3 regions of the Streptomyces sp. NBC_00654 genome follow, and region 1 is predicted to be linked to each of the others. Evidence: riboswitches for the same ligand, from Rfam matches in the RefSeq annotation. Region 1 holds a riboswitch; each other region holds the start of a gene.
What was found. A riboswitch is a leader RNA that binds a small molecule or an ion and turns the genes downstream of it on or off. The one in region 1 is predicted to bind thiamine pyrophosphate.
Positions count from the first base shown of each region.

Region 2: linked by a shared signal. The riboswitch ahead of thiO (glycine oxidase ThiO) and the one ahead of OHA98_RS09900 (thiamine ABC transporter substrate binding subunit) in region 1 are both predicted to bind thiamine pyrophosphate.
Region 3: linked by a shared signal. The riboswitch ahead of thiC (phosphomethylpyrimidine synthase ThiC) and the one ahead of OHA98_RS09900 (thiamine ABC transporter substrate binding subunit) in region 1 are both predicted to bind thiamine pyrophosphate.

Region 1 covers NZ_JAPEOB010000001.1:2,260,916-2,270,742, forward strand. The annotation lists gene rpsB (30S ribosomal protein S2) at 1-788, shown strand, start outside; gene tsf (translation elongation factor Ts) at 888-1,724, shown strand; gene pyrH (UMP kinase) at 1,884-2,660, shown strand; gene frr (ribosome recycling factor) at 2,782-3,339, shown strand; gene OHA98_RS09890 (phosphatidate cytidylyltransferase) at 3,339-4,424, shown strand; gene rlmN (23S rRNA (adenine(2503)-C(2))-methyltransferase RlmN) at 4,531-5,637, shown strand; TPP riboswitch at 5,679-5,793, shown strand; gene OHA98_RS09900 (thiamine ABC transporter substrate binding subunit) at 5,873-6,973, shown strand; gene OHA98_RS09905 (iron ABC transporter permease) at 7,081-8,694, shown strand; gene OHA98_RS09910 (ABC transporter ATP-binding protein) at 8,718-9,740, shown strand; gene OHA98_RS09915 (response regulator transcription factor) at 9,762-9,827, opposite strand, start outside.
Region 2 covers NZ_JAPEOB010000002.1:2,070,181-2,080,007, forward strand. The annotation lists gene OHA98_RS29465 (TetR/AcrR family transcriptional regulator) at 1-433, shown strand, start outside; gene OHA98_RS29470 (DUF4126 domain-containing protein) at 797-1,414, shown strand; gene OHA98_RS29475 (NAD(P)/FAD-dependent oxidoreductase) at 1,446-2,963, shown strand; gene OHA98_RS29480 (hypothetical protein) at 3,054-3,986, opposite strand; gene metF (methylenetetrahydrofolate reductase [NAD(P)H]) at 4,037-4,954, opposite strand; gene thiE (thiamine phosphate synthase) at 5,111-5,761, opposite strand; gene OHA98_RS29495 (Rv2175c family DNA-binding protein) at 5,836-6,201, opposite strand; gene OHA98_RS29500 (NAD(P)/FAD-dependent oxidoreductase) at 6,272-7,516, opposite strand; TPP riboswitch at 7,668-7,780, shown strand; gene thiO (glycine oxidase ThiO) at 7,778-8,980, shown strand; gene thiS (sulfur carrier protein ThiS) at 9,115-9,303, shown strand; gene OHA98_RS29515 (thiazole synthase) at 9,306-9,827, shown strand, end outside.
Region 3 covers NZ_JAPEOB010000001.1:155,381-165,207, forward strand. The annotation lists gene hisC (histidinol-phosphate transaminase) at 1-200, opposite strand, end outside; gene OHA98_RS00705 (LacI family DNA-binding transcriptional regulator) at 558-1,670, shown strand; gene OHA98_RS00710 (metallophosphoesterase) at 1,845-2,903, shown strand; gene OHA98_RS00715 (hypothetical protein) at 3,085-3,936, shown strand; gene OHA98_RS00720 (DUF805 domain-containing protein) at 4,092-4,448, opposite strand; gene thiC (phosphomethylpyrimidine synthase ThiC) at 4,772-6,592, opposite strand; TPP riboswitch at 6,585-6,718, opposite strand; gene OHA98_RS00730 (YibE/F family protein) at 6,790-8,121, shown strand; gene OHA98_RS00735 (SsgA family sporulation/cell division regulator) at 8,286-8,723, opposite strand; gene OHA98_RS00740 (helix-turn-helix domain-containing protein) at 8,825-9,595, opposite strand.

The DNA.
Region 1 (9,827 bases):
AGTCGCTGTCGTACATCGACCGCGCCTACGAGTTCGTCAAGGAGACCGTCGCCCACGGCGGCTCCATCATGTTCGTGGGTACCAAGAAGCAGGCGCAGGAGGCCATCGCCGAGCAGGCGACGCGCGTCGGCATGCCGTACGTCAACCAGCGTTGGCTCGGTGGCATGCTCACCAACTTCTCCACCGTCTACAAGCGCCTTCAGCGTCTGAAGGAGCTCGAGCTCATCGACTTCGAGGACGTGGCCGCCTCCGGCCTCACCAAGAAGGAGCTCCTGGTCCTCTCGCGCGAGAAGGCCAAGCTGGAGAAGACCCTCGGTGGTATCCGCGAGATGCAGAAGGTGCCCAGCGCCGTCTGGATCGTCGACACCAAGAAGGAGCACATCGCCGTCGGTGAGGCGCGCAAGCTCCACATCCCGGTCGTCGCGATCCTCGACACCAACTGTGACCCCGACGAGGTCGACTACAAGATTCCGGGCAACGACGACGCGATCCGCTCCGTCACCCTGCTCACCCGTGTGATCGCCGACGCCGTCGCCGAGGGCCTCATCGCCCGTTCCGGTGCCGCCACCGGTGACTCGAAGCCGGGCGAGAAGGCCGCCGGCGAGCCGCTCGCCGAGTGGGAGCGCGACCTGCTCGAGGGCGACAAGAAGGACGAGACCGCGGCCGCCGCCGAGGTCCAGACCTCCGCCGAGACCGAGAAGGTCGCGGACGCCGAGCAGACCGACGCCGCCGCCGAGGCACCCGCTGCCGAGGCCGAGGCTCCGGCCGCGGACGCCGAGCAGGCCTGACACCCGTCACGGCTGAAGACGGCGGGGCCGGTGCCACAGGGCACCGTCCCCGCCGTTCACCCGTAGATCTTTCAGACTTCGAGAGAGAAATACAGACTCATGGCGAACTACACCGCCGCTGACGTCAAGAAGCTCCGTGAGCTCACCGGCGCCGGCATGATGGACTGCAAGAAGGCGCTCGACGAGGCCGATGGCAACGTCGACAAGGCCGTCGAGGCGCTCCGTATCAAGGGTCAGAAGGGCGTCGCCAAGCGCGAGGGCCGCTCTGCCGAGAACGGTGCCGTCGTCTCCCTCATCTCCGAGGACAAGACGTCCGGCGTCCTGCTCGAGCTGAAGTGCGAGACGGACTTCGTCGCCAAGGGTGACAAGTTCCAGGCCGTCGCCAACACGCTCGCCGCCCACGTGGCCGCGACCTCCCCGGCCGACATCGCGGCGCTGCTGGCGTCCGAGATCGAGCCCGGCAAGACCGTCCAGGCGTACGTGGACGAGGCCAACGCCAACCTCGGCGAGAAGATCGTCCTGGACCGCTTCGCGCAGTTCACCGGCGACTTCGTCTCCGTGTACATGCACCGCACCATGCCCGACCTGCCCCCGCAGATCGGTGTCCTGGTCGAGCTGGACAAGGCCGACGCCGAGCTGGCCAAGGGCATCGCGCAGCACATCGCCGCGTTCGCCCCGAAGTACCTGTCCCGCGAGGACGTCCCCGCCGAGATCGTCGAGGCCGAGCGCCGCGTCGCCGAGGAGACCACGCGCGCCGAGGGCAAGCCCGAGGCCGCGCTCCCGAAGATCGTCGAGGGTCGCGTCAACGGCTTCTTCAAGGAGGCCACCCTCCTCGGTCAGCCGTACGCGCTGGACGCCAAGAAGTCTGTTCAGAAGGTCCTGGACGAGGCCGGTGTCACCCTGAAGCGCTTCTCGCGCATCAAGGTCGGCATCTGAGCCCGTCCGCGAACAACGGTGGACCCCGATAGGGTCTAGTGCAGTCGACGGCCGCACTCATGCCGGACGACCGCAGATCTGACGAGGAGGCCATTGCCGCTGAGGGACACCAGACCCACCGGCAATGGCCTTCTTCGTATGTGCACGAGGAGAATTTCCATGGACAAGGGCGCGGACGCCACTCAGGGTGACCACAAGCGCGACGACGGCAAGGTTTCCGGACGCTTCATGCTGAAGCTGTCCGGCGAGGCATTCGCCGGTGGCGGAGGCCTCGGTGTCGACCCCGATGTCGTGCACGCCATCGCCCGCGAGATCGCCGCCGTCGTGCGCGACGGCGCGGAGATCGCGGTCGTCATCGGCGGCGGCAACTTCTTCCGTGGTGCCGAGCTCCAGCAGCGCGGCATGGACCGGGCCCGGTCCGACTACATGGGCATGCTCGGCACGGTCATGAACTGCCTGGCACTCCAGGACTTCCTGGAGAAGGAAGGCATCGACTCGCGCGTCCAGACCGCCATCACCATGGGCCAGGTCGCCGAGCCGTACATCCCGCTCCGTGCCGTCCGGCACCTGGAGAAGGGACGCGTCGTCATCTTCGGCGCCGGCATGGGGATGCCGTACTTCTCCACCGACACCACAGCTGCCCAGCGTGCCCTGGAGATCGACGCCGAGGCGCTGCTGATGGGCAAGAACGGGGTGGACGGGGTCTACGACTCCGACCCCAGGACCAACCCCGCCGCGGTGAAGTTCGACGCGCTGGAGTACAGCGAGGTGCTCGCCCGCGATCTGAAGATCGCCGACGCCACCGCCATCACCCTGTGCCGTGACAATCAGCTCCCGATCCTCGTCTTCGAGCTGACCGCCGCCGGCAATATCGCCCGTGCCGTCAAGGGTGAGAAGATCGGCACGCTCGTGAGTGACGAGAGCACCCGGGCCTGACGGCCCCAAGGATGGACAACGGCCTGCCGGTCGGACACCGTGCAGGTGAGGACGCGACGCAGGACCCGCCGGGCCCGGCGATGACGATGCCGGGCCCACACAAGACACGCAGGAGCACGTGGTGATCGAAGAAATCCTCCTCGAGGCCGAGGAGAAGATGGAGAAGGCCGTTGTCGTCGCGAAAGAGGACTTCGCCGCGATCCGTACCGGCCGCGCGCACCCGGCGATGTTCAACAAGATCGTCGCCGACTACTACGGCGCGCTGACCCCGATCAACCAGCTGGCCTCGTTCTCGGTTCCCGAGCCGCGGATGGCCGTCGTGACGCCGTTCGACAAGACCGCTCTGCGCAACATCGAGCAGGCGATCCGCGACTCCGACCTCGGCGTCAACCCGAGCAACGACGGCAACATCATCCGGGTGACCTTCCCCGAGCTCACCCAGGACCGCCGCAAGGAATACATCAAGGTCGCCAAGACCAAGGCCGAGGACTCCAAGATCTCGATCCGCTCCATCCGCCGCAAGGCCAAGGAGACCCTCGACAAGCTCGTCAAGGACAAGGAGTCCGGCGAGGACGAGGTGCGCCGCGCGGAGAAGGAGCTCGACGACACCACCGCGAAGTACGTCGCGCAGGTGGACGAGCTGCTCAAGCACAAGGAAGCCGAGCTGCTCGAGGTCTGATGAACGACTCTTCCTGGGGCGCGCCGCAGGGAGCCGGTTACTGGGGCACGCCCGAGATGGGGGCTGCTCCGGCGGGTCCTGCCTACGATGTGCATGACGCCCAGCAGACTCGGCCCATGCCCAACGTGCCGGACGTTCCCGACGCAGGTAGAGACGCAGACGACCGCGACGACCGGGACGGGGATGCCGCTCACGTCGGCGGCCCCCTGTTCCGTGACGAGAAGCCGCAGGAGCCCATGTCCACCCCGATGCCGCCCCCGCCGCAGAAGAAGCGTGCGGGGCGCGATCTGCGCGCCGCCATAGGGGTCGGCGTGGGGCTCGGCGCGGTCATCGTCGCCTCGCTCTTCATCGTGCAGGCCGTCTTCGTCGGCGTGATAGTCGTCGCCGTGGTCGTCGGCCTCTGGGAGCTCACCTCCCGCCTGGAGGAGCGCAAGGGCATCAAGGCCCCTCTCGTGCCGCTCGCCGTCGGCGGGGCCGCCATGGTCGTCGCCGGCTACGCGCGGGGCGCGGAGGGCGCCTGGGTCGCCATGGCGCTGACCGCGCTCGCGGTGCTGGTCTGGCGGATGACCCAGCCGCCGGAGGGGTATCTCAAGGACGTCACGGCCGGGGTCTTCGCCGCGTTCTACGTACCGTTCCTGGCCACGTTCGTCGCGATGCTCCTGACGGCGGACGACGGGCCGCAGCGGGTGCTCACCTTCCTGCTGCTCACGGTGGTCAGCGACACCGGTGCCTATGCGGTGGGCTGGCGCTTCGGCAAGAACAAGCTCGCACCGCGCATCAGCCCCGGGAAGACCCGCGAGGGCCTGCTCGGAGCGGTCGCCTTCGCGATGGCCGGCGGCGCGCTGTGCATGCAGTTCCTGATCGACGGCGGCTCCTGGTGGCAGGGACTGCTGCTGGGCTTCGCGGTCGCCGTCAGCGCCACTCTCGGTGACCTGGGCGAGTCCATGATCAAGCGGGATCTCGGGATCAAGGACATGGGCACCCTGCTGCCCGGTCACGGCGGCATCATGGACCGGCTGGACTCGCTGCTGCCGACCGCTCCGGTGGTGTGGCTGCTGCTGGTGCTGTTCGTCGGATCCGGCTGAGCCGAACCCGCTCACATAACGTCTGACCTGCAATTCTTGCGAGTGAGGGTCCGTTGTCCACAGGGCGGCGGGCCCTCACTCGTCTTTCTGCGACACTGGATGAACCATGCCTAAGCCCGGAGAACTCACTTTCGTCGCGCCCCGCGGAGCCAAGAAGCCCCCGCGGCACCTCGCCGACCTCACGCCCGCAGAGCGCAAGGAAGCGGTCGCCGCGATCGGCGAGAAGCCGTTCCGCGCCCAGCAGCTCTCGCAGCACTACTTCGCGCGGTACGCGCACGACCCGGCGGAGTGGACCAACATCCCGGCCGCGTCGCGGGACAAGCTCGCCGAGGCGATGTTCCCCGACCTGATGTCCGTGGTCCGTCACATCAGCTGCGACGACGACACCACCCGCAAGACCCTCTGGAAGCTGCACGACGGGACGCTCGTCGAGTCCGTCCTGATGCGCTATCCCGAGCGCGTGACGATGTGCATCTCCTCGCAGGCCGGCTGCGGGATGAACTGCCCGTTCTGCGCCACCGGGCAGGCCGGGCTCGACCGCAATCTGTCGACCGCCGAGATCGTGCACCAGATCGTGGACGGCATGCGGGCCCTGCGCGACGGCGATGTTCCGGGCGGCCCCACGCGGCTCTCCAACATCGTCTTCATGGGTATGGGCGAGCCGCTGGCCAACTACAAGCGCGTCGTCGGCGCGATCCGGCGCCTGACCGACCCCGAGCCGGACGGGCTGGGGCTCTCGCAGCGCGGGATCACCGTCTCCACCGTCGGACTGGTCCCGGCCATGCTGCGCTTCGCCGACGAGGGCTTCAAGTGCCGGCTGGCCGTTTCGCTGCACGCCCCGGACGACGAGCTGCGTGACACCCTCGTCCCGGTGAACACCCGTTGGAAGGTCCGCGAGGTACTGGACGCGGCGTGGGAGTACGCGGAGAAGTCCGGCCGCCGTATCTCCATCGAGTACGCGCTGATCCGCGACATCAACGACCAGGCCTGGCGGGGTGACCTGCTCGGACGGCTCCTCAAGGGCAAGCGGGTACACGTCAACCTGATCCCGTTGAACCCGACGCCCGGGTCGAAGTGGACCGCCTCGCGGCCCGAGGACGAGAAGGCGTTCGTCGAGGCCATCGCGGCCCACGGCGTTCCCGTCACCGTCCGTGACACCCGGGGTCAGGAGATCGACGGGGCCTGCGGTCAGCTGGCGGCCTCCGAGCGGTAGGCCGGAAATCGCCCGTGTAGCCTGGGTGCGAATTCAACTTCATATTCCGACAGGGGAGCGCCACAGCGCTGAGAGTGCGGCACCGGACAGGTTGGCCGCAGACCCTCTGAACCTCGCCCGGGTCATTCCGGGTAGGAAGTTCGGTCATTACTCAAGCTGTTGCGCCCTGCCCGCTTGCGGTTCGCCGTGAGCGGGCAGGGCCGCGTCTCTTCCTGGTCACTCCAGGAGGAATCACATGAACACCACCAAGAAGTACGCGGCGACGGCCCTCGCCGCTGCGCTCGGCGTCACGGTGCTGGCCGGCTGCGGCAGTTCCGACGACACCTCGCCGGGAGCGGGCGGTACCAAGGGCTCCGGCTCCAAGACCGTGACCCTGGTCAGCCATGACTCCTTCAACGCCTCGGAATCCGTACTGAAGGAGTTCACCGAGGAGACCGGCTACACGGTCGAGGTGCTCAAGAGCGGTGACGCGGGGGCCGCGCTCAACCAGGAGATCCTGACCAAGGGCTCTCCGCGCGGCGATGTCTTCTTCGGCGTCGACAACACCCTGCTCTCCCGCGCCCTCGACAACGGCCTGTTCACGGCGTACGAGGCCAAGGGCCTGGACCGGGTCGCGGCCGGCACCCAGCTGGACGACAAGCACCGGGTCACTCCGGTCGACACCGGTGACGTCTGCGTCAACTACGACAAGAAGTACTTCGCCGACAAGAAGCTCGCGCCCCCGCAGTCCTTCGACGACCTGCTGAAGCCCGCGTACAAGAACCTGCTCGTCACCGAGAACGCCGCGACCTCCTCTCCCGGTCTGGGCTTCCTCCTCGGCACCATCGCCGACAAGGGCGAGGACGGCTACCAGGACTACTGGAAGCAGTTGAAGAGCAACGGCGTGAAGGTCGTCGACGGCTGGGAGCAGGCGTACAACGAGGAGTTCTCCGGCTCCGCGGGCGGGAAGAAGGCCAAGGCGGAGCGGCCGCTCGTCGTCTCCTACGCCTCCAGCCCGCCGGTCGAGGTGCTGTACGCGAAGCCGCAGCCGGCCGAGGCCCCGACCGGGGTCGCCACCGGCACCTGCTTCCGGCAGATCGAGTTCGCCGGGCTGCTCACCGGCGCGAAGAACGAGGCGGGCGGCAAGGCGCTGCTGGACTTCCTGATCAGCAAGAAGTTCCAGGAGGACATGCCCCTGAACATGTTCGTGAACCCGGTCGCCGAGGACGCGGAGCTGCCGGAGCTCTTCACGAAGTTCGGCGCGACCATCGACAAGCCCGTCACCGTGGCTCCGGAGAAGATCGCCGAGAACCGTGAGCAGTGGGTCCAGTCGTGGCACTCGCTCGTCGTGAAGTAGGCGAGGCGGCAGGGGCCGGGGCCTCCGCCGCTCGCCGCGGCGGTGGACGGTCCGGCGGTGGGCGGCCCGGTGGCGACCGGCGCGGGAACGCGGTGCGGCTCGGCCTGATGGCCGTACCCGTCGCGTTCTTCGCGCTGTTCTTCGCCCACCCCGTCGCCGCCATCGTCGGCCGCGGCCTGAAGTCCGGGGGCAGCTGGCAGTTCGGCCGGATCGGTGAGGTACTGGCCCGGCCGGACATCCTGGACGTGCTCTGGTTCACCACCTGGCAGGCGTGCGCCTCGACCGGGCTCACCCTGTTGATCGCCCTGCCCGGCGCCTATGTCTTCGCCCGCTTGGACTTCCCCGGAAAGCAACTGCTGCGGGCGGTCGTCACCGTGCCGTTCGTGCTGCCGACGGTGGTCGTCGGCACCGCGTTCCTGGCGTTGCTGGGGCGCGGCGGCTTCCTCGACGAACTGTGGGGCGTACGGCTCGACACCACCGTGTGGGCGATCCTGCTGGCCCATGTCTTCTTCAACTACGCGGTGGTCGTACGGACCGTCGGCGGGCTCTGGTCGCAGCTCGATCCCCGGCAGGAGGAGGCCGCGCGGGTGCTCGGCGCCGGACGGTTCGCCGCCTGGCGACGGGTGACGCTGCCCGCGCTGGCGCCCGCCGTGGCCGCCGCGGCGCTGATGGTCTTCCTGTTCACCTTCACTTCCTTCGGCGTCGTGCAGATCCTCGGCGGTCCGGCCTACTCCACCCTGGAGGTGGAGATCTACCGGCAGACCGCGCAACTGCTCGACCTGCCGACGGCGGCCGTACTGACCCTCGTGCAGTTCGCGGCGGTGGGCGGGATTCTCGCCGTGCACGCCTGGACGGTACGGCGCCGGGAGACCGCGCTGAAGCTGGTCGATCCCGCGCAGACGGCCCGCCGCCCGCGCGGCGCCGGACAGTGGGCGCTGCTCGGCGGGGTGCTGCTGACCATCCTGCTGCTGATCCTGCTGCCGCTCGGCGTGCTGGTGGAGCGCTCGTTCGACGGGCCCGGCGGATACGGCTTCGGCTACTACCGGGCGCTCCAGTCCGCCGGGGCCGGCGGCTCCACCTTCCTGGTCGCCCCCCTCGAAGCGATCTGGAACTCCCTCCAGTACGCGCTGGTCGCGACCGTCATCGCCCTTGTCGTCGGCGGGCTCGCCGCAGCGGCGCTGACCCGGCGGGCGGGGCGGCTCGCGCGTGGCTTCGACGCCCTGCTGATGCTGCCGCTCGGGGTGTCCGCCGTCACCGTCGGCTTCGGATTCCTCATCACCCTGGACAAGCCGCCGCTCGACCTGCGGACGTCCTGGATCCTGGTGCCGCTGGCCCAGGCGCTGGTGGGCGTCCCCTTCGTCGTACGGACCATGCTGCCGGTCCTGCGTGCGGTGGACGGGCGGCTGCGCGAGGCGGCGGCGGTACTCGGCGCCTCGCCGCTGCGGGCCTGGCGCGAGGTCGATCTGCCGCTGGTGCGCAGGGCGGTGCTGGTCGCCGCGGGTTTCGCGTTCGCCGTGTCGCTGGGTGAGTTCGGGGCGACCGTGTTCATCGCGCGGCCCGACAATCCGACGCTTCCGGTCGCCGTGGCGCGGCTCCTGGGGCGCTCCGGGGAGCTCAACTACGGGCAGGCGATGGCCCTCAGCACCATTCTGATGCTGGTGTGCGCGGTGTCGCTGCTGCTTCTCGAACGCATCCGCACCGATCGATCCGGGGAGTTCTGAGTGATGGATGGGGAGTTCTGCGCATGCTGAGGCTGGAAGAGGCCACGGTCCGGTTCGGGAAGCGGGCGGCCCTGGACGCCGTGGATCTGGAGGTCGCCGACCACGAGATCGTGTGTGTGCTCGGGCCGAGCGGCAGCGGGAAGTCCACCCTGCTGCGGGTCGTCGCCGGGTTGCAGGCGGTGGACGGCGGCAGGGTGCTGCTGGACGGGGCCGATCAGTCGGGGGTGCCCGTGCACAAGCGCGGGCTGGGGCTGATGTTCCAGGATCACCAGCTGTTCCCGCACCGGGATGTCGGCGCCAATGTGGCCTTCGGGCTGCGGATGCACGGGGCCGGCCGGGCCGGGGCGGACCGCGAGGTGGGCGAACTCCTCGATCTGGTGGGGCTGCCCGGCGCGGCACGCCGCGCGGTGGCCGCGCTGTCCGGCGGTGAGCAGCAGCGCGTCGCCCTCGCCCGTGCGCTCGCCCCGCGCCCGAAGCTCCTGATGCTGGACGAGCCGCTGGGCCAGCTGGACCGCAGCCTGCGCGAACGCCTCGTCGTCGAACTGCGCACCCTGTTCGGCCGCTTGGGTACGACGGTGCTGGCCGTCACCCATGACCAGGGCGAAGCCTTCGCGCTCGCCGACCGGGTGGTCGTCATGCGGGACGGGCGGATCGCCCAGGCCGGTACGCCGCTGGAGGTCTGGCAGCGGCCCGCCTCGGCGTTCGTCGCCCGCTTCCTGGGCTTCGACAATGTGGTCGACGCGACGGTGACCGGCACGACCGCCGACACGGCGTGGGGCAAGGTGCCGGTGCCCGGCGGGTCACCACAGGGCCGCTGCGATGTGCTGGTCCGGCCTGCCGGGGTGCGGATCGGCGCCCCGGAGAGCGGGTTGCGCTGCACGGTCGGCGTAGGGACGTTCCGGGGGAACCATGTGGCGGTGCGGCTGAGGCCCGACAGCGGCCCGGTGCTGGAGGCGGAGTGCGCGCTGCGGGACACCCCGCGGGAGGGCGCGGTGGTGGGAGTCCGCTTCGACGCGGCGGAGACGGTCGTCCTGGCCCGGGAGTGATGTGCGACGGTGGCATCACGATCACGCCCCTCTCGTTCCCGCGACGACCAGGCCCAGTTCGTACGCCAGGATGACCGCCTGTGCCCG
Region 2 (9,827 bases), on a different contig from region 1:
GGAACTGCTGCGGCACGGCGTCGGACTGCTCACGGCCTCCCTCCGGGCGGCCGCCGAGGAGACCGAGGAGCGGGGCGGCACCCGCGTCGAGGCGCTGGACGCGATGATCCGGGCCGGGCTGGCCTTCATCGACCGCTATCCGGCCTTCACCCAGCTGTACGTCGCCGAGCTCTGGCGCACCAACCGGGCCTGGCAGGCGACGCTCCTGGTGGTGCGGCAGGAGGCCGTGGCCGTGGTCGAGGACGTGCTGCGGGAGGCCGTGAAGAACGGTGAACTGAGCGAGGAGATCGACATTCCGCTGACGGCGGCCGCGCTCGTCGGAATGGTGCTGGTCGCGGCCCTCGACTGGCAGGCGTTCCAGCCGGAACGGTCGATCGACGAGGTGCACTCGGCGCTGTCCCTGCTGCTGCACGGGCGGGTCAGCGGGCACTGATCCGGAGCGCCGCGGACCGGTCCCGCACGCGAGGACGCCGGCCCGGTGGCGTTCGATCCCCCTCGAACTCCACCGGACCGGCGTCTTCCGTGCTGCCGGAGAACCTTTCCCCCGTGACCCCGTGTCCCCCGTGGTCCCCCGGGCCCTCCGTCGCGCGCCCCCGTGCCGTCAGGGGTGCCGCGCCGTTCCGCCGCCCCGTGTCGGCGGTCCTGGCGCCGCGCCCCTTCCGTGGCCACCACTCTGCCGTCTGCGCAGGTGGGGGCCTATCCGCACACCTACTCATCTCGCTCCCTAGGTACGGGTACTCAGGGCTGCGCACCCGGGCCCACCCCGGCCGGGCCCGCGCTGGTTACGATCGCGTCCGTGTCCGTACTCCCTCTGGTGTTCACAAGTGGCTGGGCGAGCGGGATCAACGCCTACGCGGTGGTCCTGCTGCTCGGCGTCTTCGGCGCGACCGGGGTGAGCGACGAGGTGCCCGCGTCGCTGCAGCGCACCGATGTCCTCGTCGTGGCCGCCGTGCTGTTCCTGTGCGAGGCGGTGGCCGACAGGATCCCGTACGTGGACTCGGTCTGGGACACGGCGCACACCGTGATCCGGCCGCTGTCCGGCGCGGTCGTGGCGGCGCTGCTGGCCGGCGAGAGCGGTTCGCTGCCGGAGCTGGCGGCCGGGGCCCTCGGCGGTTCCACGGCGCTGCTGAGCCATCTGGTGAAGGCCGGCACCAGAATGGCGGTCAACACCTCCCCCGAGCCGTTCAGCAATATCGGGGTGAGCACGGCCGAGGACCTGGGAGTCGCGGGGATCATCACCTTCGCGATATTCCATCCGCTGGCGGCCGCCGTCATCGCCGCGACGCTGCTGGTGCTCGGGCTGGTGACACTGGTCTTCCTGGCCTCGCGCATCCGCCGGTTCCTGCGGCGCAGGGCCCAGCGGCGCGAGGAGGGACACCTGGCCGGAACGGGCGGGCACCGGCCTCCCGGGTGAGGTGCCGTCGGCGGTCGATAAAGTCACCCGCATGGCACGAATTGCGGTGATCGGCGCCGGGACGGGCGCGATGGCGGCCGCCGCCCGGCTCGCCGTGGCAGGCAACCGGGTGACGGTGTACGAGCGGTCGGCGACGTACGGCGGATCGGTGGGCCGGTACGCCCACGACGGCTTCGTCTTCGATACGGGACCGGGGCTGCTGCATCTTCCCGCGGTCCAGCGGGACCTGTTCGTGAAGACCGGCAAGGAGTCCCTGGAGCAGAGCGTCACGCTGTGCCAGGTCGACCCGGCGAGCCGCCATCTCTTCGCGGACGGCACCGCGGTCTCCCTGCCCAACGCCTCCCGGTCCCAGGTGGCCGCCGCGCTGGACGGAGCGCTCGGGGCGGGCTCGGGCGCCCGGTGGAGCGGTTTCCTGGACCGGGCGCGGGACGCCTGGGACCGGTCGCGGCGGCCGTTGCTGGAGGAGCCGCTGACCACCGGCCGGCAGGCGCTCGGCAGCGATCCCTACCCCGCGGTCCGGCAGCGCCGGCTGCTGCGCGGCGCCCGGCAGGCGGGAACGGTCTCGGAGATCGGCGCCTGGGAGCTGGCGGACCCCCGGCTGGCCGCCCTGCTCGACGGGTACGCCCTGGCGTACGGCCTCGATCCGCGCCGCGCCCCGGCCGCCGCCGCGCTCCTGCCGTACATGGAGGAGACCTTCGGCAGCTGGTACGTCGCCGGAGGGATGCGGGAGCTCGCCCGTGCGGTGTACGAGCGGTGCCTGGCCCGCCGGGTGGAGTTCGTCTTCGGCGCCGAGGTGGTCCGGATCGTCGAGAAGGACGGCCGGGCCGCGGGTGTGGAACTGGCGGGCGGTCAGGCGGTGGAGGCCGACCGGGTGGTGCTCGGCGTCCAGCCGCGCCCCGGCCTGGTGCCGGGTCAGGAGCCGTGGACGGACGGGGACATGGCGCTGCGGCCGCGCCCGGGTACGGGTGACGCGCCCGGCCGGTTCGTGGTGCTGCTGTCCCTGCGCGGCGCCCGGGAGGCCGGTGCCGTGCACCGTACGGTGGTGCATCCGGCGGACGGGGCCGCGGAGTCGGCCGCGGTGTTCGGGGGCGGGGTCGCCGAGATCCCCACGGTGACGGTGCTGCGGCCCGACGATCCCTCGACCCGCCCGGACGAGGCCCATGAGGCGGTGACGCTGACCGCCACGGTGGCCCCGCAGGGGCCGGTCGACTGGACGGACGCGGAGCTGCGCGATCGGTACGCCGGCACGCTGGTCTCGCTGGCCGCCGCGGCCGTTCCCGGGCTGCGGGAGCGGATCCTGCACACCGAGGTGCGGACCCCGGCCGAGACCGCCGCCGAGACGGGCGCCGAGGGCGGTGCGGTGCCCGCGCCCGCGCTGGCCGGGGCGGGCGGCGCGTATCTGCATCCGGCGAACCTCACCCGGCTGCCGGGCCTGTATCTGGCGGGCGGCTGGTCACACCCGGGCGGCGGCCTCGCGCACGCCGGGATGTCGGGAACGCTGGTCGCCGGACTCATCGTGGAGGGCGACGACTTCCGCGGCTCGCGCTGAGCGCGGGGACGGGTGGGGTCCGGGGACAGCCCTTCGCGGGCTGTCCCCCTGCTCAGCGGCGTTACGAGCGCTCAGCCGCGGTACGGGCGCTCAGTAGCGGTGCTGCTCGTTCTGGCCGGTGTCGTAGCCGTTGCCGTACGGGGCGGGCTGCACCGGCTGCTCCTGGGGCATCGGCGGGTACTGCTCGGTGTCACGCTGCTGCGGGACCCAGACGCCCCCGGGCGGGGTGTCCGCGCCGTACTGCTGGGCGTACGGGTCGGCGAACTGCTGCTGGCCCCCGTAGCCGTCGAAGCCGTTGCCGTAGCTGTCGTACGGGGCGTAGGGCGCCGGTCCGTCGGTGGTGCCGGTGCCGGTGCCGATGTACGGGTCGGAGTAGGCCGCGTAGCTCTGCCGGCCCGTGCCGTAGTCGTACTGCCCCGCGTAGGTGTCCTGGGCCGGGCTGCCGTAGTCGCCGTACTGCGGCTGCGCTCCGGTCCCGGGCTGCTCCGGGCGGCCGGAGCCGAAAGCGGGGTCGCCGCCGAAAGCGGGGGCGCCGCCGAATCCGGGGTCGCCGCCGGGGCCGTTGGCTCCGGCGGACTGCGTGTCGCGGGTGTAGACGCCGTACTGCCCGGTGTCGTCGGGCATCGGCTGCGGCTCGTAGACCGATGCGACCGGTGCCGCGGCGGTCTCCTGGAGCGACTGCTCGAACTCCAGGTCCGAGACCTCCAGGGTGGGCTCCTTGGTGGCCGCCCGCCCGCTGCCGCCCCGTCGGCGCCGGCTCTCACCCGGGCTGCCCCCGATGGCCCAGCCGGTCGAGAAGCCCCGCCGGAAGGAGAGCGTCACATAGGTCTGGCCGGTGGCGAAGGCGATCGCCCCGACGACGATGACCAGCACGGAGGGAATCAGCACGCCGATCACCACGCCGAGGAACCCGCCGAAGGCGAGGAGCCTCCAGCGCAGCCGTGCCTTGTACTGCAGCAGCACCTCGCCCAGCAGCCACAACGCCACAAAGCCGAATGCGATGTAGAGGACCGTCCAGCCCACGCCCGCCCCCTCCTACGGCCACCGCCCCGGTTGGTGGCGGGTACGGCCGGTCACGACTGCTTGTGCAGTCCGAGATTCTCGTAGATTTCGAGCGTTGCCGTCGAGTTGTTGAGCGTGATGAAGTGAAGTCCGGGCACACCTTCGGACTGCAGCTTCGCGCAGAACTCCGTTGCGAACTCGATGCCAATGGAGCGTACAGCGGCCGGCTCGTCCTTGACGGCGAGGATGCGCTCTTTCAACGACGCGGGGAGGGTCGCGTTGCTGAGCTGCGCAAACCTTTCGAGCTGTTTCACGCTGGTGAGCGGCATGACCTCGGGAATGACGGGGGTTCCGCAACCCGCCGCAACCACGCGGTCACGCATACGGAGATAGTCATCCGGATTGAAGAACATCTGAGTGATCGCATAATCGGCACCGGCGCGGCACTTGTCCACGAAATACCCGATGTCGGTCTCCCAGTCGGTCGACCGCGGGTGCATTTCGGGAAATGCGGCGACGCCCACACAGAAGTCGCCGGACTCCTTGATGAGCCGGACGAGGTCGGCGGCGTACCGCACGCCCTGCGGGTGCTCGATCCACTCGCCCATCGGGTCGCCGGGCGGGTCGCCCCGCACCGCGAGGATGTTCCGGATCCCCGCGTCGGCGTACTGCCCGATCATGTTGCGCAGTTCCGCGACGGAGTGGTTGACCGCGGTGAGGTGGGCGACCGGGGTGAGCGTGGAGTCGGCGGCGATCTGCTGGGTCGCCTTGACCGTCCCGGCACGCGTGGAGCCTCCGGCGCCGTACGTCACCGACACGAAGCTCGGGCGCACCGCCTCGACCCGCCGCAGCGCATTCCAGAGGTTCCGCTCGCCCTTCTCGGTCTTGGGCGCCCAGAATTCGAAGGAATACGAGGTTTTGCCGGTCGCGAGCAGGTCCCGCACGGTGCGCGCACGGTCTGTCCTGGTGGAAGGTGTGCCAAGGGCCATACTGGGAGGTTAACCAGGGCGGGGCGGTCCCCCAACCAGGCCCTCACTTTTTGTCTGGATTGGCCTGATTGTTGTCCACCCTTCGGACACCGCCGCCCAGGGGCACCCGGACGGCGCGAAGCCGCCCGGAAGCGCCCCCATGACCACCCTCGGCCCTCAGACCGCGTGCGCCCTGACGCGCCGCGCGAGCGCGGCGGCGGCCCCGGCGGGATCGTCCGCCTCGGTGATCGCCCGGACGACGACGACCCGGCGGGCGCCCGCCTCCAGCACCTCGTCCAGATTGCCCGCGTCGATGCCGCCGATGGCGAACCAGGGACGCGGCTGCCGGAGCGAGGCGGCGTAGCGGACGAGGCCGAGCCCGGGGGCGTACCGGCCGGGCTTGGTCGGGGTGGGCCAGCAGGGGCCGGTGCAGAAGTAGTCCACGCCCGGCGCGGCGACGGCCGCGTCGACCTCGGATTCGGCGTGCGTGGAGCGGCCGATCACCACGTCCCGGCCGATGATCGCGCGGGCGGCCGGCACCGGCAGGTCACCCTGGCCCAGGTGCAGCACATCCGCGCCGATGGCGTGGGCGACATCGGCGCGGTCGTTCACGGCGAGGAGTCTGCCGTGGCGCCGGCAGGCGTCGGCGAACACTTCGAGGTGTTCCAGCTCCTCGGCCGCCTCCATGCCCTTTTCCCGCAGTTGGACGATGTCGACGCCGCCGGAGAGCACGGCGTCGAGGAACGCGGGAAGGTCACCCTGTCGCCTGCGGGCGTCCGTGCAGAGGTACAGCCGGGCGTCGGACAGCAGCTCGCGAGGCGTGGGCATGGCGGAATCCCCCGGGGTTACCGCGGTGTACGGGCCGTGCGGCACGGCCCGTACGCCGCGTGCGGTTGTCTCGGTCAGACGGCGAGCGCCTGGGCGCGGCGCTTCACCTCCGTCCCGCGATTCTCGCTCAGGGCCTGCGCGGGGGTGCCGGGCAGGGTCGGGTCGGGAGTGAAGAGCCAGTCCAGCATCTCTTCGTCGGAGTAGCCGTCGTCCCTCAGGAGCGTCAGGGTCCCCGAGAGGCCCTTGACCACCTTGTCGCCGTCGATGAAGGCGGCAGGCACCTGGAGCGTCCGGTTCTCACCACGGCGTACGGCGATGAGCTGGCCTTCCTTGACCAGCTGCCGCACCCGCGTCACCTCGATATCGAGCATTTCCGCGATGTCGGGAAGGTGGAGCCAGGCAGGGACTAGAGCATCGATCTTTGCGTCAATCTCGGTCACGAGGACAAGCGTGCCATCTGGGACCGACAGTCGGAAGCCGGGCCGACCGTACGGGGGTGGGCCCGTGCCGTCACAGGGCCGTCGACTTCAGCGGTACGGAGGGGTCCGCGGCCCGTGCCGGGTCGATGGGCGCCCCCGACTCGATGAGCTTGCGCCCCTGCGCCAGATCGCGCGGCCGGCCGACGGCCAGGACGGCGGTCAGCGCGCCGCCGCGCAGCCAGCACACCGACCAGGCGGGGTCGGCGGGGTCGCCGCGCCACAGCAGGGTGTCGGCCCGCGCGTGGTGGCCCGCGTACTGCACGAAGCGGCCGAACTGCTCGGACCAGAAGTACGGCACGGGGTCGTACGCCCCGGGCCGCCCGTCCCCGTCGAGGGCGGCGATGTCCGCGGCGACGGTCCGGGGGCCCTGGAGGGCGTTGTCCCAGTGGTGGACCAGCAGGCGTTCGCCGTAGCGGGCGGAGGGGAAGGAGGCGCAGTCACCGACCGCGTACACATCGGGCAGCGAGGTGCGCAGCGCGCTGTCGGCGGTGACGGAGCCGTCCGGGCCGAGCGCGATGCCGGAGCCGGTCAGCCAGCCGGTGGCGGGCCGGGCGCCGATCCCGACGACCACCGCACCGGCCGGGAGCACCCGGCCGTCCGCGAGGACCACGGTGCCCTCCTCGACGCGGGCGACCCGGGCGCCGGTCAGGAGTTCGGCTCCGCTCTCGGCGTACCAGTCGGCCATCGGAGCGGCGACCTCCGCGGGCAGGGCACCGGCGAGCGGGCGTTCGGCGGCCTCGACGACGGTGACCGCGCAGCCCGCGGCGCGGGCCGCGGTGGCGAACTCGGCGCCGATCCAGCCCGCCCCCACGACCACCACGTCGCGCCGCCGTTCCAGAACGGGGCGCAGCCGGGCGGCGTCGTCGAGGGTGCGCAGCAGATGGACCCCGGGCACCCCCTCGGATCCGGGCAGCAGTACGGGTTCGGCGCCGGTGGCGATGACCAGGACGTCGTACGGAACGGGACCGTCCGGTGTGTCCAGTTCATGTGCGCCGGAGCGCAGGGCGCTCACGTCCACGCCCAGGCGCAGGGTGATGTCCAGCGCCTCGAAGTCGATGTCGAACGCGGAGTCCTCCGCCTTGCCGAGCAGGACCGCCTTGGACAGCGGTGGCCGGTCGTAGGGCTGGTGCGGTTCGGCGCCGATCAGGGTCACCGGTCCGGTGAAGCCCCGTTCACGCAGGGCCACGGCGGTCTGTACGCCCGCCATGCCCGCTCCGACGATCACGACGCGGCGCGTCCGCTGCCGTGCTGCCTGCTGTTCCGTCTGCTCGCTCACCTGTCCACCATAAACACCTGACGCACCGTCAGGAAGCGGGTTCCCCCACCGCGCTCGTCCCGCCGCCCTCCCGGTACCCCTTCCCCCGTGCCCCGCTTCGCCCGGCCGGAGGGAGCGCCTCCCCGGGCGACGGGGTTTAGGGTGGCAGACGGAAAACACTCGCGGGAGTCCGGGCGTACCGGGCTGAGAGGGAGGCTGGACGGCCTCCGACCGTACGAACCTGATCCGGGTCATGCCGGCGAAGGGAGGGGCTGGACGCCCATGCGTTCTTCTCATGACGGAAGCGGATCCGACGTCCTCGTCATCGGGGGCGGAATCATCGGTCTGGTGACCGCCTGGCGGGCGGCGCAGCGCGGGCTGCGGACCACGGTCGCCGACCCCGGCCCCGGTGGCGGGGCCGCGCGGGTCGCGGCCGGAATGCTGGCCGCCGTCACCGAACTCCACTACGGCGAGCAGTTGCTGCTCGGTCTCAATGTCGCCTCCGCGGCCCGCTATCCGGCGTTCGCCGAGGAGCTGACCGCGGCGAGCGGACAGGACATCGGTTTTCGCGCCTGCGGCACGCTCGCCGTCGCGCTGGACTCCGACGACCGCGCCCATCTGCGCGAACTGCACGCCCTGCAACAGCGTTCGGGGCTGGAGTCCGAGTGGCTCAGCGGCCGGGAGTGCCGTCGGCTGGAGCCGATGCTGGCGCCCGGGGTGCGCGGCGGACTGCGGGTCGACGGCGACCATCAGGTGGACCCCCGTCGGCTGGCCGCCGCGCTCCTGACCGCCTGCGAGCGGGCCGGGGTGGTCCTTCGCCGGGACCGGGCCGAGCGGCTCACGGTCTCGGGCGGCCGGGCCGCCGGTGCCGTGCTCGCCGACGGCACGGAGCTCGCCGCCGACCAGGTGGTGCTCGCCGCGGGCAGTCTCAGCGGGCGGCTCGCCGGGCTGCCGGACGAGGTCGTACCGCCGGTACGCCCGGTCAAGGGCCAGGTGCTGCGGCTGACCGTGCCGCCCGCGTACGCCCCCTTCCTGAGCCGGACCGTGCGCGCCGTGGTCCGCGGCAGCCACCTCTATCTCGTCCCGCGCGAGAACGGTGAGCTGGTCGTCGGAGCCACCAGCGAGGAGCTGGGCTGGGACACCACCGTCACGGCCGGCGGGGTGTACGAGCTGCTGCGCGACGCGCACGAGCTGGTGCCCGGCATCACCGAACTGCCCCTCACCGAGACCCGGGCGGGCCTGCGCCCCGCCTCCCCCGACAACGCCCCGCTGCTCGGCCCCACCGCCCTGCCCGGTCTCCTCCTCGCCACCGGCCACCACCGCAACGGGGTGCTGCTGACCCCCGTCACGGGTGACGCGATGGCGGAGGTGCTGATCTCCGGCGAGCTGCCCGAGGTGGCCCGCCCCTTCGCGCCGGGCCGTTTCGCGCCCGCCGCCGCCCCCGTACCCGCCGCCGCCCCCGTGCCCCAGGAGCAGCCCGCATGACCCGGCCCGACCCGGCCCGCGCCTCCGCGCCCGCCCCCGTACCCACCCCCGCCGCCGTGCCCTTCACGGCCCCGTCCCCCGTTCCGGCCCCTGCTGCCCGTCCGGTCCCCGGCGCGGCGTCCGTCTCGGTCTCCGTGAACGGCGAGGAACGCGCCCTGCCCGCGGGCACCGCGCTGGACGCCCTCGTCGCGACGCTGACCTCAGCGCACTCCGGAGTGGCCGCCGCCGTCAACGAGAGCGTCGTCCCCCGCGGCCGGTGGTCCGCCACCACGCTCGGCGACGGCGACCGGGTCGAGGTCCTGACCGCCGTGCAGGGGGGCTGACCGTGTCCGACGATCTCTTCACCCTCGGTGGCACTCCCTTCACCTCCCGGCTGATCATGGGCACCGGCGGGGCCCCGAGCCTCGACGTGCTCGAACGCTCCCTGGCCGCCTCCGGCACCGAGCTGACCACCGTCGCGATGCGCCGTCTCGACCCGACCGTCCAGGGCTCGGTGCTCTCCGTCCTGGAGCGGCTCGCGATCAGGGTCCTGCCGAACACAGCGGGCTGCTTCACCGCGGGCGAGGCCGTACTGACCGCCCGGCTGGCCCGGGAGGCGCTCGGCACCGACTGGGTCAAGCTGGAGGTGGTGGCCGACGAACGGACGCTGCTGCCCGACCCGATCGAGCTGCTGGACGCGGCCGAGACCCTGGTCGACGACGGGTTCACGGTCCTGCCGTACACCAACGACGACCCCGTGCTGGCCCGGAAGCTGGAGGACGTGGGGTGCGCGGCGGTCATGCCGCTCGGCTCCCCCATCGGCTCCGGCCTCGGTATCCGCAATCCGCACAACTTCCAGCTGATCGTC
Region 3 (9,827 bases), 2.1 Mb from region 1:
GTGCACGCCATGTCCGGGTACCGGTTGAACCGCTCGGCCGCGGCGAGGGTGGACTCCAGCACGCCGGGCAGCGGCGGGTACGGATTCTCGTTGGAGGACAGCTTGAAGGCGACCGGTCCGTCCGCAGCGGCCGGCTTGCCCGGCACATAGGCGGGAACACCGTCCAGCGCAGCACGCAGCTTGGGGCTCGTCTCGCTCACCGCAGGTCCTCCTAGGCCATCAGTACGGATCAATACTGCTCACCTTATGAGGATGGGGCGCCCCTGCGAATGGCGGAGCGAGGAATCGTTTCCTGGGGGGAGCGTTTCCCGTCCCGGCGCGCGCCGGTGGCTCACTCCGTGGCGCGCGTCCCCCGAAGAGGTGAGTTGAGACCTCTTCGAAACATCGAACATTTATGAGGCTCACACCGGTCCACGCATGACACACTTATGCCCAGGCGGCCAACACCCTTGATTTGCAAGGTATTTGGTTACGGATGACCATGCAGAAACGTGCCTGTCAACGCGTGCATATGCGACCGGACCGACCGCCCTCCGGAGCCCTAATATCGGCTCGCCATGACAGCAGCAGGGAAGCACCAGGTGAGCCGGACGGAGACACCCCGGCGCAACGGCCGGCCGGGACGAGCGGGGATCCGTGATGTGGCCGCCGCGGCCGGGGTCTCGATCACGACCGTCTCCGACGCGCTCAACGGCAAGGGCAGGCTCCCGGACGCCACCCGCCGCCATGTCCGAGAGGTCGCAGAGCGCCTGGGCTACCGCCCGTCCGCCGCGGCCCGAACCCTCCGTACGGGCAGATCCGGCCTGATCGGCCTGACCGTGACCACGTACGGGAATGAACCTTTCACCTTCACCGAATTCGCCTACTTCGCGGAGATGGCCAGAGCCGCGACCTCCGCGGCCCTCGACCGCGGGTACGCCCTCGTCATCCTCCCCGCCACCTCCCGCCACGACGTCTGGTCGAACGTCGCGCTCGACGGCACCGTCGTCATTGACCCCTCCGACCAGGACCCGGTCGTCACCGAACTCGTACGCCAGGGCTTACCCGTCGTCTCGGACGGCCGCCCGGCCGGCACGCTTCCGGTCACCGCCTGGGTCGACAACGACCACCGGGCCGCCGTGCTCGACCTCCTGGACCATCTCGCCGCCGCCGGGGCGCGCCGCATCGGCCTGCTGACCGGCACCACCACCGACACGTACACCCGGCTGTCCACCACCGCGTATCTCCACTGGTGCGAGCGGGTGGGTCAGGACCCGGTCTACGAGTCCTACCCCGCCCACGACCCCTGCGCGGGCGCGGTCGCCGCCGACCGCCTCCTCGCCCGCCCGGACCGGCCGGACGCCGTGTACGGGCTCTTCGACCCCAACGGGACCGATCTGCTGGCGGCCGCCCGCCGCTACGGTCTGCGGGTCCCGGAGGACCTGCTGCTGGTCTGCTGCAGCGAATCCACGGTGTACGCGAGCACCGAACCGCCCATCACGACACTCTCGCTCAAGCCGCGCCGCATCGGCACGGCGGTCGTCCAGCTCCTCATCGACGCCATCGAAGGCGTCGAGCACGACGGTCCGGTGGAGCAGGTGATACCGACGGAGCTCATCGTCCGGACCTCCTCGCAACGCCGTCCGCCCCGCACCACGGTCAGCGCGCCACGATCTCCCAGCGGGGACTGATCGTATTATTTCGGACCAAACGGCGGGTGAACCGTGAGTGCGCCCGGATTCACCACCCCTGGTGCGTCACACAGCACGATCCGCATTCCTATGATGGGCGCACGACACCGCGGACCACCTCTACCAGGCACGGCCCGTCAGGTGTACGGCGGCGCGACGGTGGTGGAGGGGTCGATGACTCAGGGGGCCGGTCAGGAACCCGTGGTGCGGACGGCGACGTTGCGCGACTTCCGCGTACCTCCGTACGCGCGGACACCCGTGCCCCAGCACCCACCGCACCCCGGCAACGCCGTGGTGGGCCAGGAACCGCCGGAGGGCTACACGCCCACCGAGCGCGACCTTCCCGTCATCAACCGCGGTGACACCGTCCAGGTACAGGCCGCCGTGGCCCCGCGGAGCGCCACGGAGTCGGAGCGCGGCCCGCTGTATGTCGTCGGGGACGTCCACGGCTATCTGGACGAGCTGCTGGCCGCCCTCGCCGAACAGGGTCTCGTCGACGCCGACGGCAACTGGACCGCGGGCAACGCCCGGCTGTGGTTCCTCGGCGACTTCACGGACCGCGGGCCCGACGGCATCGGCGTCATCGACCTCGTCATGCGGCTCTCCGCCGAGGCCGCGGCCGCCGGCGGCTACTGCAAGGCCCTGATGGGCAACCACGAGCTCCTGCTGATCGGCGCCAAGCGGTTCGCCGACACCCCGGTCAACTCCGGGGCCGGCACCGCCACCTTCCAGGCGGCCTGGCTGCTCAACGGCGGCCAGAAGACCGACATGGAGCGGCTCCAGGACGTCCACCTCCAGTGGATGTCCCGGCTCGACGCGGTCGTCGAGGAGGACGGGCATCTGCTGATGCACTCCGACACGACGGCCTACCTCGACTACGGGTCCACCATCGAGGACGTCAACGACACGGTCCACGCCATTCTCACGCGCAACGACGCCGACGAGTGCTGGGACCTCTTCCGCAAGCTCACCAAGCGGTTCGCCTTCCGCGACGAGGGCGGTGCGCAGGCGGTGCGGGAGCTGATGTCGACGTACGGTGGACAGCGCGTCGTCCATGGTCACAGCCCCATTCCCTATCTGCTCGGCGAGGTCGGCTCGGAGGACGGCGAGAACGGCGCGGGTCCGCTCGTGACCGGCCCGCACGTGTACGCGGACGGGCTCGCCATCGCCATGGACGGCGGAGTGACCATGGCCGGAAAGCTCTTGGTGGTCCAACTCCCCCTGCATGACTGACGGCTGCCGGGGAAGACGCATCATCGACCTGACCGCTCCGATCACCGGGCCTATTTACGGAAACACCCTGTCACCCCGTGCCGTGGGCGCTCTACCATCGGCGTATCAGTAGCAGGCTCTCCTCCGTTTCCGCCCGATCGCCCGGTCCACGCGGCAGTCAGGCCCTACGGAGCATCGGGGGATGCACATGAATAGCGCTCCGCACCTGCTGGCCGAGGACCGACCCGAGTACGAGCGGATCCTGGGCGACGCACTGCGCCATGCTCATGAACGCCCGGATCTGGACGGCGTCGGGGACCGTCTCAACACGGAACAGCTGCGCACCATGGCGCTGAACGCGACGGACCTGATCACCGAGGCCGCCGCCACCGAGTACGACCACTATGTGCGCGCCCGCGGTGAGCTGCGCAGGCCCACCGGCGCCGCGGACCTGGACCCGGACGACGAGCAGGGCCAGGACCACGCCCTCGGTGGCGCGGGGACGGACGGAACCGTGCGTACGGGCGCGGGCATAGGCGCGGTCGTCACCGTCCTGGCCCCGGTCCTGGCGGGCACGGCGGCCGCGATCTTCCTGCTGGTCGGCTATCTGCTGAAGGCCGTCAGCCCGTCCCTCGCGTTCGCCGGCACGATGGTCACGGCCGGCTGGTTCTTCGCGGCGGCCGCCGCGGCGGCCATCCTCGTCGCTGCCGTGGGGCTGCTGATCACGGCCCTGCGCAACGGGGCGACCTCGCTCTCCGCCGAGAACGAGGAACAGGAGCTTCCGGAAGAGATCGCACGGGCCCGGGAAGCCTGGCGCCACGCCCTGCTGGAGCGCGGCATCCTGCCGTTCCTGCGGGACGCCCTGGCCGATCCCACGGCCGGCCCTGCGGCGCGGACCCCGCACCGCTCCCCGAACCGCATCCCCAGGATCGGCTACAGCAGGCCGGACTTCTCCGGTCCGGAGGACGGCCCCGCGGCGGGCCCGAGGCCCACGTTCACCAGCCCGGATTTCACCAGTCCGGACTTCGGCGGCCCCGAGCACCAGCCGGAGTAACGCTCCTGCACGCGGAAGTCCGCGCGCACGGGCGGTCGCCCGCGCCTCGGACGGCGCCTCGGACGGCGCCTCGGACACGGCGAAGGCCGGGGCAGCTCGCGCTGCACCCGGCCCGTGCGGTGCTCCGGCCCGTAACGGCACCGGAGCGGTGAGAATCAGACGCCCTGCGGCGACAGCTTCGGGTTGGCGCCGTACTCGTTCGCCTCGTACTTGCCCTCGGTGGCCAGGAAGACGAGCAGGATGATGCCGCCGACCAGCGGGACGAGCGAGATCAGGATCCACCAGCCCGAGCGGCCGGTGTCGTGCAGACGGCGCACGATGACGGCGAGCGACGGGACGATGACGGCGACGATGTAGATGTAGTACGGGACCTGCGTGTCTATCGCCGCACCGATGGCCATCAGGATCACGGCCGCGATGAAGTTGAAGAGTACGAACATCCAGTACTCCTTGCGGCGTGCGCGACCGCTGAAGCCTGCGTAGTTCTTGAGTACGTCCAGGTACCAGTTCATGGTGATTCCCTCCCCGGGCCCCCGTGCGAGGGCTCACATTTTTCGGCCAGGCATGCCGGAAAGTAAGGCACAGATAAGGAAACGGTCAAGCTCTGGTGGACCCACGGCGGAACGTACATCCAGCTGCAGCACTACCGTGTCCATACCGTCGCTCAACCTGCATGAAAAACCGGGCCAGATGACCACTGACCCGCTCAAATGTCGCGTACAAGACAAACGTTGCGGCTCTCCGCACGCGGAGAACGGCGCCGTCCCCGGCGGGAGACCCGCCCGGAACAACGCCGTTCATGCCCTCCGTACGCCGTCGGAGACCCGGCCGTCCGTCAGTCCGCGATCGGCAGATAGACCCGGTTCCCGGCCGCCGCGAACTCCTTCGACTTCTCCGCCATCCCCGCCTCGATCTCCGCCCGCGAGCCCCCGTGCTCGCGCCGGATGTCCTGCGAGATCTTCATCGAGCAGAACTTCGGCCCGCACATCGAGCAGAAGTGCGCCGTCTTGGCCGGCTCGGCGGGCAGCGTCTCGTCGTGGAACTCCCGTGCCGTGACCGGGTCGAGGGCCAGATTGAACTGGTCCTCCCAGCGGAACTCGAAACGCGCGTCCGACAGCGCGTCGTCCCAGTCCTGCGCCCCCGGGTGCCCCTTGGCGAGGTCCGCCGCATGAGCGGCGATCTTGTAGGTGATCACCCCGGTCTTCACATCGTCCCGGTTGGGCAGCCCCAGGTGCTCCTTGGGCGTGACGTAGCAGAGCATCGCCGTGCCCCACCAGGCGATCATCGCCGCACCGATGCCGGAGGTGATGTGGTCGTACGCCGGGGCGACATCGGTGGTCAGCGGGCCGAGCGTGTAGAACGGCGCCTCCTCGCAGATCTCCTGCTGGAGGTCGATGTTCTCCTTGATCCTGTGCATCGGGACATGGCCCGGCCCCTCGATCATCGTCTGCACACCGAACCGCTTGGCGATCGTGTTCAGCTCGCCCAGCGTGCGCAGTTCGGCGAACTGCGCCTCGTCGTTGGCGTCGGCGATCGAGCCGGGGCGCAGACCGTCCCCCAGCGAGTACGTCACGTCGTACGCCGCGAGGATCTCGCACAGCTCCTCGAAGCGCTCGTACAGGAACGACTCCTTGTGGTGCGCGAGACACCAGGCCGCCATGATCGATCCGCCCCGGGAGACGATGCCGGTCCTGCGGCGTGCGGTCAGCGGGACGTACGGCAGACGCACGCCCGCGTGCACCGTCATGTAGTCGACACCCTGCTCGGCCTGTTCGATGACGGTGTCCTTGTAGATCTCCCAGCTCAGCTCCTCCGCCCGGCCGTCGACCTTTTCCAGGGCCTGGTAGAGGGGGACGGTGCCGATCGGCACCGGGGAGTTGCGCAGCACCCACTCACGGGTGGTGTGGATGTTGCGCCCGGTGGAGAGATCCATGACCGTGTCGGCGCCCCACTGGGTGGCCCAGGTCATCTTGTCCACCTCCTCCTCGATGGAGGAGGTGACCGCCGAGTTGCCGATGTTGGCGTTGACCTTCACCAGGAACCGCTTGCCGATGATCATCGGCTCGATCTCCGGGTGATTGACGTTGGCGGGCAGCACCGCCCGGCCCGCGGCGATCTCCTGGCGTACGACCTCGGGCTCGACGTTCTCCCGGATCGCGACGTACTCCATCTCGGGAGTGATCTCGCCCCGCCGGGCGTACGCGAGCTGGGTGACGGGCCGTCCGTCCCGGCTGCGGCGCGGCTGGCGCGGGCGGCCCGGGAAGACGGCGTCGAGGTTGCGCAGCCCGCCACGCGGCGAGGTGTGCTTGAGCCCGTCGTCCTCGGGGCGGGCCGGACGGCCCGCGTACTCCTCGGTGTCACCGCGGGCGATGATCCAGTTCTCCCGCAGCGGTGCGAGCCCGCGGCGGACATCGGTGTCGACGGACGGATCGGTGTACGGCCCCGACGTGTCGTACAGCGTCACGTCGTTGCCGTTGGTGAGGTGCACCTGGCGGACCGGCACCCGGAGGTCCGGGCGCGAGCCCTGGACGTATCCCTTGTGCCAGCCGATGGACTTCCCGGCCTCGTCGTTCGGTGCGTCCTGACCGATGCGCACATTCCGCGCTTCCTGGTCATTCCGCTTCGAGGCAGGCGTGCGTGCGTCCGATGTGGTCATGAGACCTACTCCCTACGCCGGCATTACCCGGTAACAGGTTCGGCGGTCGACGCAGCATGTCCCGTACAGATGTACGGAGATCAGCGTCCTCTCAGCCCGGTGCTCCGAGCTCCCGCGTGTGCAAAGGTGCCACCACGCTAGCGTCCTTCCTGGCGAGCTGAACAGAGGCCCCCTCCCGTTCTTGCGATGATCGCCCCGTGACTTCCCCCCAAAGCGACCCCGCATCCCAGGGCCACGCACATGGCCACTCGCACAGTCACGGCCCCGCCGCGCCCGTCTCCAAGCATCTGCGCAAGGTCATCGCGGCCGTGCTGATCCCCTTCGCCACCGCGGTCGTCGTCGGTCTCGTGGTCTTCTGGCCCGGCGGCGTCCCGGCGCACGAGCGCACCGGCGTCGGCTTCGACCGGCAGACCCAGGAGGGCACGGTGGTGCGGGTCGACAAGGTCGACTGCAAGGACGTCAACGCCGCACAGGTGCCGCCGACCGGGGGCACCTCCACTCCGTCCGGGCGGGAAGCGGTCAACGAGCAGTCGGGGCAGTGCGAGAAGGCCACGATCGAGGTGACCACCGGCAACGACAAGGGCCGTGAGTTCGTCGAGGTGATCCAGCCCGACGCTCCCCGGCAGCTGCGCGAGGGACAGGACGTCGTCGTGGCGTACGCGCCCGACGCGCCGCACGACCTCCAGTACTCGGTCATCGATGTGGACCGGACGGTCCCGATGGCTCTGCTGGCCGGGATCTTCGCCCTCGCGGTCGTCGTCGTGGGCAGGCTGCGCGGGGTGATGGCGCTGGTGGCGCTCGCCGTGTCGTTCGCCGTACTGACCCTGTTCATCCTGCCGGCGATCCTTCAGGGGTCGAATCCCCTGGTCGTCGCGGTGATCGGGGCCAGCGCCATCATGCTGGCAGCCCTCTACATGTGCCACGGGCTGACGGCACGTACGTCCGTCGCGGTCGTCGGCACACTGATCTCACTGCTGCTGATCGGGCTGCTCGGCTCGCTCTTCATCGACTGGGCGAGCCTGACGGGCAACACCGACGACAACACCGGCCTCATCCACGGCCTGTACCCGGACATCGACATGAGCGGCCTGCTGCTGGCCGGGATCATCATCGGCTCGCTCGGCGTGCTCGACGATGTGACCGTCACCCAGACCTCGGCCGTCTGGGAACTGCACCAGGCGGACCCGCGGATGGGTTGGCGGGCGCTGTACCGGGCAGGGATCCGTATCGGAAGGGACCACATCGCCTCGGTCGTCAACACCCTGGTGCTCGCCTACGCGGGCGCGGCACTGCCGCTGCTGCTGCTCTTCACCATCGCCCAGAGCAGTGTGGGATCGGTCGCCAACAGCGAGCTGGTGGCTGAGGAGATCGTCCGGACGCTGGTCGGATCGATCGGACTGGTCGCCTCGGTACCGGTGACCACGGTGCTCGCCGCTCTGGTCGTCTCCGCGGACCGCACAGGGCTCGGCGCGGAAGCCGGAGCTCCTGCACCCGTACGGACCGGGAGAGGCCGTCGTCGCAAGGCATGACCGCGAACGACCGGCGTACCACCCGCTCAACCGGCACTCAACCGCGCTTCAACCGACACCTCGCTTCCGCCGGCGACAACCACCCCGCTTCCTCCCACGGACGCCGCGCCGCTCCTCGGCAGGCGTCGCGCCGCTCTCCTGAACCGGCAAGGGGCCTGTCCGTCTCAACCGGCGTTCTGCTCCTCGGCGAGGATCCGGCCGAGCGCCTCTTCGAGGTTTCCGTCGAAGTCACCCAGCGTGTGCTCCTGGCCCAGCGGCACCAGCTTGTCCGTCCGGTCGAGAAACGCCACGAGGGGCGCCGTACCGGCCCGGAACAACGCGCGGTCCGCGCCGACCTGCAAACGGATGTGCACATCGCTCAGCCCTTCGGGCTCGGTCGGCCCGATGTGCACATCACCGTCCCCACTGGGACTGTTCAGACCGTCCAACAGCAACTCACGGCCGAACGCCCAGGTCACAGGGGCGTCGCCAGGCAAGTGGAACGTCATTCGGATCGCGTACGGATCACCGACCTCGTACCTGAGCTCCACCGGAATTCGGAAAGAGAGCTCCTCGGAGACGAGAAAGCTCATCATGACCTCTGCTTGAACCGACTCGCGCATCGTTCAACCCCGCAGTAGATGAAACTGGCCAGGAATGATCCCCCATGGCCCTATTGACGCCATCGTGGTGCACGCGATAGCAGATCACAAGGAGTGATTTTTCAGATACTGATAGAGAACACGAACGAACGCAAGAGGCTCGTCACTTCACCACGTAGCTGTTCGACTGCGGGGAGCAACCGATCCGCCTGGTCAAGGGGTAAGGAAATGGCCACTGCGGCGACCGTGGAACCTGCGGTGATCGGGATGGCGGCGCAGACCGTGCCCAGTGCGTACTCCTGTCGCTCGATGACAGGTTCCGTACGCTCCATCGTTCTGAACCGCTCAAGAAGCGACTCGCGATCTCGCACTGAGTAACGGGTGAGCGGTTGGACCGGATGGCGGTCGAGATGTTCCTCGCGGGCCTTCTCGTCCAGCTGGCTCAGCAGACACTGGCCGATCGCATGCGCGTGCCCCGTCTCCCGGAACGCGGCCCACTCGTTCACGGCGGGAGCGGCCGGGGTGTCCGCGACCGCGATGAGTTCGATCTCACCCTCGCGGTAGACGGCGCAGTACACCGGGGCACCGATGACGTCGCGCAGATGCGCGAGCGAGTCGGTGACGGAGCTGCGACGATTCTGCACCGCCGGCAGCCCGGTCAGTTTCTCGGCGGCCGCGCCGAAGACGAAGACGCCTTTCTCCCTGCGGAGATAGCCCTCATGGGTCAGGGTGCGCAGCAGGTGGTACGCGGTGGGAAGCGGAAGACCCGCCTCCCGCGCTAGCTGCTTCGCTGGTGCCCCGTCCCGATGGGTGCCCACAGCCTCCAGCAGCCTCAGCGCCCGCTGAACCGAACCGATCAGCGTCGGGACAGCGGCATTCGTTGCCGTGGTCAAAGGTCACCCCCAGGCATGGTGACGGGCGGTCAGCCCTCCCGTGGGGGCCGCCCCCACGGGCCTGCCGCGATCTTGGGGTCCGGCAAACGGACTGTCATACAAACCACTGGTCAGGGTGGTGACGGACGGTTACATCCCAGATGGCGGCAGCGGTACCCCACTGTATCCGTACCGCCCGTTTCGGGATGCGGTTTCCTGGGGGACTTAGCTCAGCTGGCCTAACCTTCGTCGC